DNA from 4 places in the Rhizobium sp. 10N427 genome. Region 2 is predicted to be linked to each of the others. Evidence: riboswitches for the same ligand, from Rfam matches in the RefSeq annotation. Region 2 holds a riboswitch; each other region holds the start of a gene.
What was found. A riboswitch is a leader RNA that binds a small molecule or an ion and turns the genes downstream of it on or off. The one in region 2 is predicted to bind cobalamin.
Positions count from the first base shown of each region.

Region 1: another riboswitch for cobalamin. It lies ahead of cobU (bifunctional adenosylcobinamide kinase/adenosylcobinamide-phosphate guanylyltransferase); the one in region 2 lies ahead of AC1DIJ_RS22570 (ABC transporter substrate-binding protein).
Region 3: another riboswitch for cobalamin. It lies ahead of bluB (5,6-dimethylbenzimidazole synthase); the one in region 2 lies ahead of AC1DIJ_RS22570 (ABC transporter substrate-binding protein).
Region 4: another riboswitch for cobalamin. It lies ahead of metE (5-methyltetrahydropteroyltriglutamate--homocysteine S-methyltransferase); the one in region 2 lies ahead of AC1DIJ_RS22570 (ABC transporter substrate-binding protein).

Region 1 covers NZ_JBFTID010000002.1:102,498-106,810, reverse strand. Annotated here, with positions in the region: gene AC1DIJ_RS04965 (chloride channel protein) at 1-1,776, opposite strand, end outside; cobalamin riboswitch at 1,999-2,389, shown strand; gene cobU (bifunctional adenosylcobinamide kinase/adenosylcobinamide-phosphate guanylyltransferase) at 2,714-3,226, shown strand; gene cobW (cobalamin biosynthesis protein CobW) at 3,232-4,278, shown strand; gene cobN (cobaltochelatase subunit CobN) at 4,282-4,313, shown strand, end outside.
Region 2 covers NZ_JBFTID010000012.1:115,400-119,712, reverse strand. Annotated here, with positions in the region: gene AC1DIJ_RS22580 (GntR family transcriptional regulator) at 1-594, opposite strand, end outside; gene AC1DIJ_RS22575 (GntR family transcriptional regulator) at 634-1,320, opposite strand; cobalamin riboswitch at 1,481-1,736, shown strand; gene AC1DIJ_RS22570 (ABC transporter substrate-binding protein) at 1,902-2,918, shown strand; gene AC1DIJ_RS22565 (FecCD family ABC transporter permease) at 2,915-3,955, shown strand; gene AC1DIJ_RS22560 (ABC transporter ATP-binding protein) at 3,952-4,313, shown strand, end outside.
Region 3 covers NZ_JBFTID010000007.1:82,506-86,818, reverse strand. Annotated here, with positions in the region: gene AC1DIJ_RS16690 (NADP-dependent malic enzyme) at 1-729, shown strand, start outside; gene AC1DIJ_RS16685 (DUF2865 domain-containing protein) at 854-1,951, shown strand; gene bluB (5,6-dimethylbenzimidazole synthase) at 1,948-2,631, opposite strand; cobalamin riboswitch at 2,675-2,856, opposite strand; gene AC1DIJ_RS16675 (TolB family protein) at 2,874-3,704, opposite strand; gene AC1DIJ_RS16670 (NYN domain-containing protein) at 3,737-4,313, opposite strand, start outside.
Region 4 covers NZ_JBFTID010000001.1:443,387-447,699, reverse strand. Annotated here, with positions in the region: gene AC1DIJ_RS01925 (sensor histidine kinase) at 1-1,210, shown strand, start outside; gene AC1DIJ_RS01920 (response regulator) at 1,367-2,041, shown strand; cobalamin riboswitch at 2,117-2,312, shown strand; gene metE (5-methyltetrahydropteroyltriglutamate--homocysteine S-methyltransferase) at 2,415-4,313, shown strand, end outside.

The DNA of each region.
Region 1 (4,313 bases), on a different contig from region 2:
CATTTCGCGGCGCCGCCGGTCGAGCTCTTCGCTGTAGCGGCGCAGCGTGTGGCTTTCGCTGAGCTGGCCGACGACCTTGCGCTCGATCAGATTGTTCAGCACGGCGAGCGCTTCGCTCTCGCTCTTGTCGAAGATGGCGGCTGCCTGCTTGGCATTCATCTGCGGCTGCAGGAAATCGTTCTTGTAGCGCACGAAGCTCTCCAGCCCCTTGCCCTCGTCGTCGGTGGCGATCGGGTTGGCGTGGATTTCCGGCACTAGCACCAGACCGGCATATTTGCCTGAGTCATCGACAAGGATGACGCGTTGCGTGGCGCCGGCGGGAAAGGCCTTCTTGAACTCTTCGACAGTGGTTGCGGCATTGGCGGTCTTGACGTCGGCGCGCATCAGCTTGTCGACCGTCAGATTGCGGATCCAGCCGACATCGTGGGCGCTGCGGATGCTTTCGCCGCGCAGGTGGAAACGCCAGGTGGCGAAGGAGTAGCCGAAGGTGGTGCGCACGACGAGCGAGGACGTGATCACTGCGGCGAGCACCAATACGGTGATCGGGAAGTCGCCGGTGATTTCGAGCGCCAGAAAAGTCATCGTCAGCGGTCCGCCGATGATGGCGACGGCGAGTGAACTCATGCCGACGACGGCGTAGACTTCGGGTGTCAGCGAGGCATGCGCAAAGAACGGCGCGGAATAGGCAAAGAGCTTGCCGAGAAGCGCGCCCATGAACAGCGAGGCGAAGAACAGACCGCCCCTGAAGCCGGAGCCGATCGACACCGCGGATGCAAGCGACTTCAACAGCAGGATGCCGACGAGCGTCGGGATCGCCACCTGATGCGCCAGGTTGAGATGCAGGGCGCCGTGACCTGCCGAAAGCACCTGTGGAGAGATGGTGGCCAGCAGGCCGACGACGATGCCGCCGAGCGCCGGGCGTACCGGCGTCGGTACCGAACTCTTGCGGGCAAGTTCCTCGACAAAGGAAACGCCCTGCATGATCAGGATGCCGGCACCGGCGCAGCAGGCGCCAAGCAGAATGGCCGGCACATAATCGGCCGGCACCACAGTGCCGAATCTGCCGACGTCGATGGTGAAATCGTTGCCTGCGAGCAGCCGTGCCACCAGCGTCGAGAGCAGGGCAGAGACGACGACAGGTGTCAACGAGACGATGGTGTAGGTGCCGATGATCAGCTCGAACGCGTAGAAGGCGCCGGTTAGCGGGGCATTGAAGGCGGCGGCGATGGCGCCCGCCGCACCACAGCCGACGAGGACGCGCAAATCGGCGCGGCGCAGCTGCAGCTTGAGCCCCAGCTTCGAGGCCAGGCCCGCCGCCAGCTGCGTATAGCCGGCCTCGAGCCCGACCGATGCGCCGAAGCCATTGGAGATCAGGTTCTGGATGGCGACGATGATGCTGTCGGTCAGCGAGAGGCGGCCACCATGCAGCGCATTGGCCTCGATCGGGTCGACCATCGGCTTCTTGCGTGTCCTGCTGAGGATGAAGAGCAGCAAGCCGAGAAGCATGCCGCCGCAGACCGGTGCCAGGAGCAGCAGCAGCTTGTTGCTGATATCGGAGGAGCTGAGACGATCGACATCGCTGATGCCGAAGATCAGGCTGTGCATCTCCCGGGAGATCAGGCTCATGCCGGTGACCGCGCAGCCGGAGATGACGCCGACCGCGCCACCGGCGAAAACCATGCCCATTTCGTTCTGGCGCGCCAGCGCACGCAGCCGCGCCAAATCGAATTTGAGATGGCGCCGCGTCAGGCGGCCGATATCGGTTTTCGTGAGCATGATGACAGAACTAGGCGACGGGGAGCAGGATCAAGGAAGCGCGCGTTGTGCGCCGCATGATTTCGCGAGCAATTGCAGCAAAAGCGAGGCGACGGCAAGTGAAATTTGCACGTAAGTCAATGAATTTAATAGACTATCTGTTTGGTAGACTCAGTCGTGTTAAGACGGGGCATTTTCCATCGTGCCGGGCTCGATTGACTTCGCACTGCCGCACGCCTAACGATGAAATCAATAACGGATGGTTCCGGAGCGGTGATTGCCGCCCTGGATGAAAAGGGAATGTGACGGGGCGGACCCAAACCGGGCGTCTTCATCACAGCCGACCCCGCGACTGTAGAGCGGTCAGGGTCTTCCATCCGGTGCACCGGCACCACTGCCTGATCGCCGCATTCCGCGGCAGGGCGGTGGCTCAAGGACACCGGAAAAGCCACTGGAATGCATCGTGATCAGCAGGGGCTGGACGCCTCCATTTCTACGAATCGTCCGCCTTTTCACGAGAATGCAGCCGGGAAGGCGAGGAAGATCCGCTGGCACGATCAGGGATGGCCTTGCGCCATCCCTGTCGGGGCCTCGAACCGCGAGCCAGGAGACCTGCCAACCGTGCCGGGCGAAGAGCCCACCCAAGGGCAATCCTGTCCGCTGCCAGCACGGAGGTTGTCATGGCTGAAACGAATAGTTCGGTGCTGTTTTCAGCACGATGGAAGGGCGAGGCGCCTCGGTCTTCTGGCGTGGCGCAGGCTCCCATCTCTGCCCTCATTCCTGTGCTTGTCACAGGAATCCATTCGCCGCGCGTCTGCGCGGCGGAGAGACTTCTCCTCCAAAGCACCAGAGTCATTCACGGCGCGGACGCGCCGTGGCTGGATTCCTGTGACGAGCACAGGAATGAGGGACGTGGGTGTGGCGGACGCCAATACGCTGATGCCGGAGCCATCCTCACATGAGCAGCACCACCTTCGTGCTCGGCGGCGCCCGTTCGGGAAAATCCCGTTTCGCAGAGCAGCTGATCGCCGATAGCGGCCTCGAGCGCCACTATATCGCCACCGGGCGGGCCTGGGATGACGAGATGCGGGCGCGGATTGCCGCTCACAGGGACGATCGCGGGCCATCCTGGACGACGCATGAGGAGCCGCTGCAGCTTGTCGAATGCCTGTCGGCCATCGACGGTGAGGGGCGGGCGATCCTTGTCGATTGCCTGACGCTCTGGGTCACCAATCTGATGATGGGGGAGCGGGACATGGCGGCGGAATCGGCTGCCCTTGCAGCCTGGCTGCCGAAGGCCAGGGCTCGGATCGTGCTTGTTTCCAATGAAGTCGGCCTCGGGATCGTGCCCGAGAACCGGATGGCGCGGGATTTCCGCGATCATGCGGGGCGGCTGCACCAGATGATCGCGGCCGCTGCCGCGGACGTGTATTTTATCGCGGCCGGACTGCCGCTGAAAATGAAGGGTTGAAATTTATGAACCAGAAGATTCCTGCAACCGTGATCACCGGCTTTCTCGGCGCGGGCAAGACGACGATGATCCGCAACCTACTTTCCAACACCGGCGGCAAGAAGATCGCGCTGATCATCAATGAATTCGGCGATCTCGGCGTCGATGGCGACGTGCTGAAGGGCTGCGGCGCGGAGAACTGCACCGAGGATGATATCATCGAGCTCACCAACGGCTGCATCTGCTGCACCGTTGCCGACGATTTCATCCCGACGATGACCAAGCTGCTCGAGCGCGAGCAGCGCCCTGATCATATCGTCATCGAGACATCGGGCCTGGCGCTGCCGCAGCCGCTGGTCGCCGCCTTCAACTGGCCCGATATCCGCAGCGAAGTCACCGTCGATGGCGTGATCACCGTCGTCGATAGCGCAGCCGTTGCCGCCGGACGTTTCGCCGACGATCACGATGCCGTCGATGCGCGCCGCGCCGAAGACGAGTCGCTCGATCACGAGAGCCCGATCGAGGAGCTGTTCGAGGATCAGCTGACCTGCGCCGATCTGATTGTGCTCAACAAGACGGACTTGCTGGATGCCGCAGGCATTATCCGCGTCCGTGACGAAGTGGCGTCGCGCATTTCGCGGAAGCCTGCGCTGATCGAGGCGAAGAACGGCGACGTTCCGGCAAGCGTCTTGCTCGGCCTCGGCGTGGGTACCGAGGAAGATATTGCCAACCGTAAGTCCCATCACGAGCTGGAGCATGAGGACGGCACGCCGCATGACCATGACGAGTTCGACAGCTTCGTCGTCGAGCTCGGCGCGATTGCCGATACCGCCGGTTTCATCGAGAAGCTGAAGGGCGTGATTGCAGAGCACGACGTGCTGCGCCTGAAGGGCTTTGCCGCAGTTGAGGGCAAGCCGATGCGCCTGCAGATCCAGGCTGTCGGCAGCCGTATCGACCAGTATTTCGACCGTGCCTGGGCTACCGGCGAAACGCGCGGCACGCGTCTCGTCGTTATCGGCCTGCATGACATGGATGAAGCGGCCGTGCGCAAGGCCATCGAGGCACTCGTCTGATCCATGCATCTGCTTCTCGCCCAGAAAGGAACAAT
Region 2 (4,313 bases):
GTCCCGCTTCAGCGCGAGTTCGAAGAGGAGCCTGTGATCGTCGACAACCGCTTTGCCGCGAAAACTCTGAGCCAGCATATGATAGCGCAGGAAACGGTCGAAGACGGAGGACAGCGTCTCCATCAGCGTCGCCGAATTACAGGCGGAGACGATCGCCTGATGAAACTCCCAATCGTAGCGGACCCAGTCGATCGTGCGCGAGGCGTCGCCGGCAAGCAGCCTCTTTTCGGCGGCCGCAAGCTTGTGGTGCGCGGCGACGATGCGCCCTTCCCATTCGAGATTCCCCGCGGCAAATGACAGGCCGATGGCATGGGTCTCCAGCACAGTGCGAAGATCGGCGAGTTCCTCCAACTCCTTGAGCGAAGCGGGGCTGACTTCGAAGCCGCGCTGGCCTTCGGCGAGCACCAGGTTTTCGGTGGTCAGGCGGCTCAGGATCTCGCGCAGCGACGACACACTGATCGAATAGTGCTCCTTGGCCTGCTCCAGCTTGATCTTCGCACCCGGCGCCAATGTCCCGGAGATGATATCCTGACGAATTTGCCGGGAGACGACGTCGCTGACAGTCTCGGAATGTTCACCGGTCACTTTGAGCATTGATTCCTCTACGTCCCGCACCATCGTGCGTGGAATACATTATCCTGCCGATAGGCGAATGGTCGCCAGTGAACCCTTGCTCAGCGCATGCTCGACGCCCTGCTGAATATGCCGCTGCAATATTCTCTTCGCCGTCGTGATGTCGCGCTGAAGAGCGGCCTCCAGCAGTTGCTTGTGCTCTTCTTCCGCAACGCCGCCGCGATAGGACAATGCCACCATCTGATATCGCAGATATTTGTCGAACACCGCCGAATGTGTTTCCATCAGCAGGCGCGATCCGCAGGCCGAGATCAGAGCCTGGTGAAACTCCCAGTCGTAGCGCTTCCAGTCTTCCGCCCTACTGGTATCGCCCGAGGCCATCACCTCTTCCATGCGCGCCAGCTTGTAATGGGCCGAGACCAGCCGCGCTTCCCATTCGACATCGCCCTGTTCGAAGGCCTGCTCCAGCGCGTGCTCCTCGAGAAGCAGACGCAGCGCTGCGGTCTCTCTCAGGTCGGCGACCGAAACACGCGCGACTTCGAAGCCGCGCTGCCCCTCGGCAACGACGAGGCCTTCCGATGTCAGGCGGTTGAGAATCTCTCTCAGTGTGCTGACGCTGGTTTGGTAGGCGATTCTCAGATTTTCAAGCTTGAGCTTCTGCCCCGGAGAAAGCCGCCCGAAAATGATATCCGCCCTTATTTGCCGATAGCCGCTCTCTGCGACGGTCTCGTTTGAGATTTCGTTCAACGGCCATTACCTCTGATATTCCCATTTTCTTCATATATAACGGAATAAGTATGCCGTATTCAACAAGCGAAAACGCGATTGGCGGCCGTTCTGCGGGTACTGAACCCTGATTGCCGAACCAGGGTGGCGCGCTGCGCGTCTTGACGGCCGGGATATTAGCGTCGTAACTGCATCCGACGGTTCCCGGAGGAAGTCTCCGACGGGATTAATAGGGAACACGGTGCGGACGACCCAAAAGGGACCAAGACCGTGGCTGCCCCCGCAACTGTAAGCGGATTGCCGATCATCACGGGAGACCAGCCTGCTGGATGTCTCCCTTGGGCCGCAAGGCCATGCCACTGCGATGTTATCGCGGGAAGGCAGATGAGAGGCGAATATTCGCGAGCCAGGAGACCTGCCGTCAAACACGATCCAATCAGCCGGGCGGGGATGCCTGGAAAGGAACAGACATGTTTGACCTGACCCTTCGCCGATACATGGCCTCCATCCGCCTCGATTGGGCTTTCCGCGTCCGCGCTGCGTGAGCAGTCACGCCGTGTTCCGCGGCGTCGTGCTGCCCGCTTCTCCTAAATCGAGGTCCCATGCGCCAGATTATCGCCACGCTCACATTTGCCCTCGGCCTGACCGGCTTCGCCGGTACAAGCCTTGCCGCCACGCAGTATCCTCTGACCCTCAACAACTGCGGGCAGCAGGTCACGTTCAAGAAGGCGCCTGAGAAGATCGTCTCGATCGGCCAGGGGATGACCGAAGTCCTGTTCTCGCTTGGTCTTGCCGGCAAGGTCGCCGGTACCGCCGTCTGGGTCGGGCCGGTCCTGCCGCAATATGCCGATGCAAATAGCAAGATCAAAAGGCTCGCCGACAACGATCCAAGCTTCGAGGCCGTCGTCGGTCAGGAACCCGATCTGGTCGCCGCCGAATTCGAATGGCATGTCGGTGCGCAAGGCTCTGTCGGCAAGCGCGAGCAATTCGCCGATCTCGGCATCAATACCTACATCGCGCCTGCCGACTGCGTCGCCAAGATCAATGCCGATGGCGGTGATGGCGTTCGCAAGGAGCTGTTCACGATGGACCTGATCTATCAGGAGATCGCGGAGCTCTCCGAAATTTTCGACGTCAAGGATCGCGGCGATGCCCTGATCGCCGATCTGAAGAAGCGTGAGGCTGCAGCCGTTGCCTCGATCTCGGGTGCCTCGGGCAAGAACCTGCCCGTTGTCTTCTGGTTCTCCAGCAAAGAGGTCAAGGGCGACGCCTTCATCGCCGGCAAGAACAGCGCTCCGGCCTATATTCTCAAGACGGTCGGCGCGAAGAATGTCGTCACGACCGAAGAGGAATGGCCGTTGGTCGGCTGGGAAACGATTGCCCAGGCAAATCCTGCCGTCATCGTCCTCGCGACCATGGACCGCCGCCGCTATGCCGCCGATGATCCGAAGGTAAAGATCGATTTCCTGGAGAGTGATCCGGTTACCAAGGAACTCGAGGCCGTCAAGAACAAGCATTTCGTGATGATGGACGCCCAGTCGATGAACCCGACGATCCGCACGATCGACGGCATCGAAACGCTGGCAAACGGCATCAAGACCTTCGGCCTTACGCAGTGAAAGTTGCCGCTTCCTGGCAACGCCGGTGGTGGGCGCTCGTTGCGCTCACCGCCGCCGCCGTTCTCCTCCTTGGCGTCATGATCAGCCTTGCCGTCTCGATCGGCGAGATTGCGATCCCAGTTGCGACAACCGCCAAGGCGGTTTCGAACCGGCTGTTTGGAACGGCGTTCGAACTCAGCCGCATCCACGAAGGCGTCATCTGGGACTACCGGCTCAGCCGCGCTTTGGCGGCGGCCAGTGCGGGCGCTTCTCTCGCCCTCTGCGGTGCCATCCTCCAGGCGCTTCTTCGCAACCCGCTCGCCGAACCTTACGTGCTCGGCATTTCCGCCGGCGCCTCGACCGGGGCCGTCTGTGTCATGATCCTCGGACTCGGCTATGGCGTTCTTTCGTTGTCGGGTGGTGCCTTTATCGGTGCGGTGGTGGCCTTCCTGCTTGTCGGCATTCTTGCGACAGGCACCGGGGGCTCCAGCGAACGGATCATTCTCTGCGGGGTTGCCGGCTCGCAGCTCTTCAATGCGCTCACCTCCTATATCGTCACGACATCCGCAAATGCGGAACAGGCGCGCGGCGTGCTGTTCTGGCTCCTGGGGTCGATGAGCGGCGTCCGCTGGCCCGATGTCTATCTGTCGGTGCCGATCGCGATCGCCGGCTTCGCCGCCTGCCAGTTCCACGCCCGCGCGCTCGATGCATTTGCCTTCGGTTCGGATGCCGCCGCATCGCTCGGCGTTGCCGTGCGGCGGGTGCAGATCGTTCTTTTCGGCATCACCGCGATCATGACTGCGGCCGTCGTCAGCATGGTCGGTTCTATCGGGTTTGTCGGCCTCGTCATCCCGCATGCCGCCCGCTTCATCGTTGGCCCGTCCCACAGCCGTCTCCTACCGGCCACGGCGCTCGGCGGTGCGATCTTCATGGTCGGGGCCGATATCGTTTCCCGGATCATCATCACGCAACAGATCTTGCCGATCGGTGTGGTCACCGCGCTTTTCGGCGCCCCAGCTTTCGCGATCATCCTCTATCGCGTCGGGAGAAGTGCATGAGCATCTCCATCGATACCGTGTCCTATTCGGCCGGCGACACCTTAATCATCGATGGCATCACGCTATCGGTGACCCCAGGTAAGGTGCTTGGTCTGCTGGGCCCGAACGGCTCGGGAAAGTCCAGCCTGCTGCGGCTAATCTGCCGCCTGCGCCGCGTCGATAGCGGCGTTATCCGTCTCGGCGAGGACGACGTCGCCATCCTCTCTAGAGCCAGTCTCGCCCGGCGCGTTGCTCTCGTCGAGCAGCAATCGGCAACCGATACGCCGCTGACCGTGCGTGACGTCGTCCAGCTCGGGCGCACGCCGCATCGCGGCCTGCTTTCTGCCTGGGATGCGGGAGATGATGCGGCCGTCGACAT
Region 3 (4,313 bases), on a different contig from region 2:
TCCCTCGTCGGCCGCCGGGGCGTCATCCCGGAAGCGGCCCGCACGATCGTGCGCACCAACACCACGGTCATCGGTGCGCTGGCGTTGCGCCGCGGCGAAGCAGACGCGCTGATCTGCGGCCTCGAAGGGCGTTACGAGAAGCACCTGCGCGACGTTCGCCAGATCATCGGCAAGCGCAAGGATGTCCGCGATTTCTCGGCACTCAGCCTGCTGATCTCGCAGCGCGGCGCGACCTTCTTCACCGACACCTACGTGACGTTCAATCCGAGCGCCGAGGAAGTGGCTGAATCAGCCGTTCTGGCTGCCGAGGAAATCAAGCGCTTCGGCATCACGCCGCGCGCCGCCCTCGTCTCGCATTCCAACTTCGGCTCGCGCGAAAGCGAAAGCGCCACGAAAATGCGCGGTGCCCTGCAGCTGATCCGTGATACCGCCCCCGATCTCGAGGTCGACGGTGAAATGCATGGCGAGAGCGCAATCGCGGACGAAATCCGCAAGCGCGTCATGCCGTCCACCACGCTGCATGGCGAAGCCAACCTGCTGGTCTTCCCGAACCTCGATGCGGCCAACATCACGCTCGGTGTCGTCAAGTCGATGACCGACGGCCTGCATGTCGGCCCGATCCTGCTCGGCACGGCCCTTCCGGCCCACATCCTGGCGCCGTCGGTGACCTCGCGCGGCGTCGTCAATATGGCAGCTCTCGCCGTGGTCGAGGCACAGCAGCCGGCGTGATTTGCCGTCGATCGGAAAAATGCGTTAGAATTCCTTCGTTAGCTTGTTAACGGAAGGCAGCTAGACAGAACGGATGCGGCAAATGCTCTGCCGCTTCCGGTTTACTATGCTGCGGGATGATACCGTGAAACGCCGAATCCTGACCCTTGCTCTCTTTCTCGCCGCTGCCGCGCCCGTGGCGGCGCAGACCAGCGCGATCTGCGAAGATTTGCGCGGACGCCTTGCCGACCTGCCGCAGGTGATCGGCAACGGCCCGGAGATCCGCCAATATGCAAGCGCCATAGCCGAACAGAACCTCGAGCTCCGCAAGCTGCGCAACGACCTGCGCAGCAACGGCTGCAGCGTAGACAGCATGGTCGTCATCGGCGGCGAGAATGACCGCTACTGCAGCGACCTGCAGGAATCGGAATCGCGGATGATCGACAACATCCACCACCTCCAGGACCGCCGCAACCAACTGCGGGAGGCCGGCGGCAGCGATGTCAACGAACGCCGCGAACTGATGGCCGCCCTCGACGATAACGGCTGCAACGACGATCCGGGTTATCAGCCGGACGAGCGCGCCTATGTCCCGGCGCCAAGCACCGAAGAACAGGCGATGCGCGGCGATACCTTCATTCCGCTCGGCAACGGCGAGGAAGGCAACACCCAATATGGCGTGCCGCGCGGCGAGATGATGTCGCATGTCAGCACCATGTGCGTACGCAGCTGCGATGGCGGCTTCTTCCCGATCAGCACCAATGCGACTTCGATCGATTTCAGCCGCGACGCCTCGACCTGCTCGAAAATGTGCCCGGGCATCGAGACCGAGCTTTTCTATCAGGACGTCTCCAACACCGACGCGGCCAACATGATCTCGGCCGCGACTGGCGCCCGCTACAGCGCCATGCCAAACGCCTTCGCCTACAAGAACCGGGCGCCCGGCGAGAAATCTTCCTGCACCTGCAATCTGACCGCCTATTACGAACAGATGCGCAAGAACCAGACGGTCAGCGCCCCGCCGCCAAAGGGCTCGATCACGACGATCACCACCAAGCCGCCGGCAACTGCTGCCCCCACACCGGCTGCGCCGCAGGCACAGGTACCCGACCGCCCCTACGACCCCGGAAACAGCAAGGTACGCCAGATAGGCCCGCAATTTCTCGCGGGCGACCAGGGCAGCATCGACCTGAAGAATCCGGCCACCTCAGGCCCGCAGCCGCAGCAGCAACAGCGGAATTAGCGGCGGCCCCAGCCATCGCGGAAGATCAGCTCGTCGAGCGGCAGCCGCTGCCGCCAGCCTTTGACGGCCAGCTCGGGCTCGCTATAGAGCGTATCGACATAGCCGATGCAGAGCCAGGCGACGATCTCGACATGCTCGGGCACGCCGAGAATGTCCTTGAGTTCGCTCTCATGGAAAATGCTGACCCAACCGACGCCGATGCCTTCGGCCCGTGCCGCGAGCCAGAGGTTCTGCACCGCACAGACGGTTGAATAGCTATCCATCCGCGGATTATGCGTGCGCCCCAGCACGACGTCACCGCTGCGTGACGGATCGCAGGTGATGCAGATGCCGAGCGGCGCCTTGAGGATGCCCTCCAGCTTCAGGGAACGGTATGTCGCCTGCCGCTCACCGTCGAACATCCCGGCCGCCTCGCGGTTCGCCCTGTCGAAGGCGTTCCAGACGCGCTGACGCACACCGGCATCTTCGACAACGATAAAATTCCAGGGCTGCATGAAGCCGACCGAGGGCGCGTGGTGTGCGGCCTCAAGCAGCCGCACCAGCACATCGGATGGGATGGGATCAGGCAGAAACTGGTCGCGCACATCGCGCCTGGTCATGATCGCCCGGTAGACGGCGTCGCGCTCGTCAGCGGAAAAGGCGGACGCGCCTTCAAGCGCATCCTTGTTCATGGGCCGCATCGTCAAATCCCCAACAACGCAACCGCCCCGCCGTCCGCGCGGGATCAGTCTATGATGCCAGGCCGGTCTTCTGACTTGGCGTCATCCGCCCGCCGCAGCCTTCCCGGTGTCAACCAGTGGCATGATGCGGCAGGCGTCGGCCTTACAGCGTTGGGCACGTTCCGGGCTTGCACCGGATTCCCGATTCTCCCGCGGCAAGCGGGCACCTGACGAAAGCCTCTTGCCCGCTTTTCAGAGAAGCTTCAAGTGGCCGGGAGATACCGGACATAGGCAAACTCGTCACCATCAGGTGACCAGCAGGGAACATTGATCGTGCCCTGCCCGCCGAACAGCTCGAAAAGCGTCGTCAGATTGCCGCCGTCCATATCCATCAACCGCAGGCGCACATGCAGGTCGCGCGGATGATCGAAGACGTCAGCGTCGTAGGAAAGCAGCAGCACCTTGTCGTTGGTGGGCGCCGGATGGGCAAACCAGTTGCCGTGATTGTCGTGCGTGACCTGCTCCAAACCGGTCCCATCGGGATGAATCCGCCAGATCTGCATCAGCCCGGTGCGGCTGGAATTAAAATAGATCCACTGCCCGTCAAAGGAATAATCCGGCCCGTCATTGCGCCCCTCGCCATGCGTCAGCCGCCGCTCGGCCCCGCCATCGACGGAAATCGTATAGATGTCGAAGAGATCGCCGCGGATGCCGCAATAGGCGAGTTCCTTTCCGTCAGGCGACCAGCCATGCCAATAGGATGGCAGGTTTTCGGTGATCTGTTTTGGCGCGCCGCCTTCCGAGGGCAGCGTATAGATGCAGGATTTGCCGTGCTCGGTCTTGTCGGAAATCACATACTGCTTTCCGTCGGGCGAAATGCCGTGATCGTTGTTGCAGGCAGTGGCAAAGCCGGTGTCGACCTGCTGCAGGCCGCCCTCACCATCCGGTGACAAGCGATACAGAAGGCCATCGCCGTTGAGCAGCAGGTAGCGGCCATCGGGCGAAAAATTCGGCGCCTCGATCAGCTGCTCCGTCTGGAACACGACCCGGCTCTTGGCCGTGCGGATGTTGTAGATCTCGACCGAACTGCGCATGCATGCCTCCCGCATTTGCTGCGGCCCGGCGCTTAGCCGTTCCGCTTCATTCTGATTTGCATGCGGTTTGTGCCATGCATCTGCGTTTCGATAAAGGCGCATCGCTTCAAAAGCGAGCTGAGGTTCGGAGCGCCGAAATGCTGCGCCTTGAACTCCGGATAGACCTGCCGCAACAGCGTTCCGAGTTCGGCGATATCGAGCCAGCCTTCGCCCTGCAGCTTGGCCGCCTGCAGCGCCTGGGTGATATAGGGCCGGATATTTGGAGAAGGCTGCAGCGCAATCACCTTCGGCAGCGCAAAGGTGGAATTCGCCTCACCAACATTCAGTTCGAAGAAATCATCGAAGGACTGCCGCAAAAGCGCCGATGCGTTGGGCGCGCCCAGTCCGATCGCCTGCTTGCCGCGCATGCGGATACGCATCGCCAGATGGCCGACATCGCGGTCGCTGCTGGCGATGCAGAAAAGATCGATCGCCGAACCGGCCAGATATTCCATTGCATCGATGGCAAGCAGGATATCCGCGCCGTTCTTGCTGGAATGGGAGCTGACAGCCGTCTGCAGGCTGAGTGCCTGACGTCCGGCCTCCGCGATCCACGGCTGCGCCGCCTCT
Region 4 (4,313 bases), on a different contig from region 2:
GGTGCAGGAACTGGGCGCCTCGACGCGCCTTAAGGCCGCCAGCATCGCTCATCTCGACGCGCTTTTCGGCGATGCGGATCTCCAGGCGCGTTTCCCGCATATCGAGATATGGGCGCCCGACGGGACTGTTGCCTATTCCCGGACCAAGCAGATGATCGGCCACCGCTTCAGTTTCCCCGAGGGCCTACAGCGCGCCTTGAAAGGCGAAATTGTTGCCGTCTATGCGGATCTTCATGCCGACGAGCATACGTTCCGCAACATCAATACCGAATATCTCGAAATCTACAGCCCGCTGCATGACCAGGCTTCGGGGCGGATCATCGGTGTGGCCGAGATCCATGAGGATCCGAGCGGTTTTGTCGATGAGCTCGCGCGGCTGAGGGTGGTCACCTGGACGACGGTGGCGCTGTTCTCCTTCGTCGTCATGCTCGGGCTGTTCCTGATCGTCAGGCGCGGCAGCCGGACGATCGAGCATCAGCGGCAGGTTCTGAGCCACCGCGCCGAGGAGGCAGAGTCCGCCTCGAAGGAATTGATGGAGCTGAGGGACACGGCGCGCCGGGCCTCCATGGAATTCGCCAACCTCAACGAGACCTTCATCCGCCGCATCGGCGCCGACCTGCATGACGGCCCGGTACAGCTGATGACACTGGCGATCCTGCAGCTCGACGAGCTGCGCGACCTGACCAAGAAGGATGAGCGCGCAAGGCTCCTCGACGAGACCAGCAAGACACTGGGTGAAGCGCTGATCGAGGCTCGGACGGTCACCAAATCGCTGCTCTTGCCGGAGATACTGCATCTCTGGGCAAAGGACGTGGTGGCCGAAGCGATCAGGCAGCATGAGGCGCGGACCAAGACCAAGGTCGCGTTTGTCTCCAGCGGCACCAATGCCGACCTGCCGCCGGCGCTGAAGACCTGCATCTACCGCTTCGTTCAGGAAGGGCTCAACAATGCCTACCGCCACGCTGGTGGCAACGGCCAGCGTGTCCGATGTCGGATCGACATGCCCGTCATCGCGATTTCGGTCGAGGATGACGGTTTGCCTTCCGGGACCGTGCCGTTTGCGGCGCGCGAGGGCGGAATGGGGCTCTATGGCCTCCGGCAGAGGATCGAGAGCTTCGGCGGCAAGCTTGCTGTCACCAAGCGGCCGGGGGGCGGCATGATCCTGGAGATGGTGCTGGAGCTGCAGCAGGCCGACGCAACTGGCCTATAAGGTGACGGACTATCCGAATTGATAACTGGCTGAAAGCATAGAGATCGAATAGACAGAAATCCGATGAAGTTAACCAAGCATTAAAATCCGTCTTTATGTTTGGCTCTGTTTACTTTAGAGCTATCGGAAAGAAGACGAGGGGGTTTATTCGTCATTATGTCTATCTCGGTCGCATTCGTTGATGATCATCCAATATTGTTGGATGGACTCGTTAATCTTTACTCGGCGAAGGAAGGTCTTCGGGTGACTGCCCGCGGGCAGAACGCCATCGACGCGCTGAAGATCGTCGAGGAGCACCGGCCCGACGTTCTTGTCACCGATCTCAGCATGCCGGGCGATACGCTGGCAGCACTCGAGCTGATCCAGAAGAATTACGAAGGCACCAAGGTCGTGGTCTTCACCGCCACCGCCAATATCGACACGGCGATTCAGGTCCTCAATCTCGGCGTCTGCGGCTATGTGCTGAAGGGTAGCACGGCGCGCGATCTGTATGAGGCGATCAAGACCGTGCATGACGGCAGCACCTTCATCACGCCGGGTTTCGCCACCAAGGTGATCCTGTCGATGAAGACGGCCGAGGTGCGCCGCAAGGCGCAGATGCAGAAGCGCCTGAGCGCCCGCGAGCAGCAGATCGTCAACTACCTGTTGCAGGGCAAGACCAACCGCGAAATCGCCAGCATGCTCGATATCAGCGAGAAGACCGTCAAGCACTACATGACGATCCTGATGCAGAAGCTCGATGCCCGCAATCGCGTCGAAGTGGTGCTTGCTGCCCAGAAGCTGCAGGCTCCCGTGGAGACCGGCGCGCCGTCCTCGATGCTGTTGTCGTAGTCGGCGAGTACAGCTAGCCGAGAAACAAAGACATAAACATATCTTTATGTCTATTGACGTGAGATCCGCGATGCGACATGCTCGTGTCATCGTGGTTCTGCGGACCTTTGGTCCGGAGCTAAGAGGGAATCCGGTGAAAATGCCGGAGCTGCCCCCGCAACTGTAAGCGGCGAGCGGCCGTCCACTCATGTCACTGGGGAAGACGCCCCGGGAAGACGGACGGCAGCGTTGACCCGCAAGCCAGGAGACCTGCCGCGATCGATAACGTCCACGGGCGGGGTGTCCGGTGTGCCGCTTTTGCGACCGGCACGCCTGTGTCCGCGCGCCGATGCGTCATCCCAAGCCTTGCCCACAACCCTCGGGGTAAGGAAACATGAGCATCAAGACTGCAAATCTCGGATTCCCGCGTATCGGAAAGCACCGCGAACTGAAGTTCGCGCTGGAAAGCTATTGGGCCGGAAAGTTTGATAGGGCAGCACTTCTCGACGTCGCCAAGGCATTGCGGGCCGAACATTGGGCCCTGCAGAAGGCCAAGGGAATCGATATCATTCCGTCCAACGACTTCTCCCTCTACGACCATGTGCTCGACACGGCGGTGATGGTCGGCGCCGTACCGGCCGAATATGGCTGGAAGGGCGGTCCCGTCGATCTCGACATCTATTTCGCCATGGCGCGCGGCTCAGTGGGCGCTGAGCACGGCGATTGCGGCCATGCGCATCATCATGAGGGCGTTCCGGCGCTCGAAATGACCAAGTGGTTCGATACCAACTACCACTACATGGTGCCGGAATTCACCCGCGACCAGCGCTTCGCGCTGACCGAAAACAAACCGCTGCAGATGTTCCGGGAGGCAAAGGCGCTCGGCATCCACACGCGCCCGGTCATTCTCGGCCCGGTGACGTTCCTGAAGCTCGGCAAGGCGACGCAGCCAGGCTTCGATCCGATCGAACTGCTCGACCGGTTGCTGCCTGTCTATGCGGGCATCCTCGCGGAGCTCAGCACTGCGGGCGCCGATTGGGTGCAGATCGACGAGCCAGCCCTGGTGCTCGATCTCGCAGACGCTGAGCGGTACGCGCTGACCACGGCCTACAGCGCGCTTCACCAGCTGGTTCCGAACCTGAAGATCATGATCGCCAGCTATTTCGGGGCATTGGGCGACAATCTCAAGACAGCAGCGGCGCTGCCGGTTGCCGGTCTGCACGTCGATCTGGTGCGCGCGCCCGAGCAGCTTGATGCGGTCGTATCGGCGGTGCCTGATGACCGGGTATTATCTCTCGGCGTCATCGATGGCCGCAACATCTGGCGCGCTGATCTTGAGAAACTGCTGGATCGGGTCGAGGCGCTTTCCAAAACGCGTCCAATCGAAATCGCGCCATCTTGCTCGCTTYTGCATGTGCCGATCGATCTTGCTCTCGAAACCGCTGTTGATGCCGAGGTCAGGGGATGGCTGGCTTTTGCCACGCAGAAGCTGGATGAGCTGGCGGTCCTCGGCCAGGCACTTTCGCAGGGGCGCGATTGCGTGACGGATGCCATCGGCAGCTCTTCGAGGGCCGCGGCCGCCCGCGCGGCATCGCCGAAGGTCAATGATCCCGCGGTCAGGCAGCGGATTGCAGCGATCGACGAGACCATGAAGCGCCGCAAGGCCGGCTTCGCCGAGCGCAAGGCGATCCAGCAGACGGATATCCGCTTGCCGCTGTTCCCAACGACGACGATCGGGTCCTTCCCGCAGACGTCTGAAGTCCGCAAGGCGCGTTCGGCACATGCGAAGGGAACGCTCAGCAATGCGGACTATGAGGCTTTCCTGCGCAAAGAGACCGAAGCAGCCATCCGCTGGCAGGAGGAAATCGGCCTTGATGTGCTCGTCCATGGCGAGTTCGAGCGCAACGACATGGTGCAGTATTTTGGCGAGCAGCTGTCGGGCTTTGCCTTCACGCAGCATGCGTGGGTACAGAGCTATGGCTCGCGCTATGTCCGTCCGCCGATCATCTTCGGCGATATCGCGCGGCCGAAGCCGATGACGACTGGCTGGTGGCAATATGCCCAGTCTCTGACGGACCGGCCGGTCAAGGGTATGCTGACTGGACCGGTGACGATCCTCAATTGGTCCTTCGTGCGCGACGATATCGCCCGAAGCGAATCATGCCGGCAGATCGCGCTGGCGATTCGCGACGAGGTCGGTGATCTCGAAAAGGCGGGTGCCAGGATGATCCAGATCGACGAGGCAGCACTTCGGGAAGGCTTGCCGCTGCGGCGCTCGCAGTGGAAGACCTAT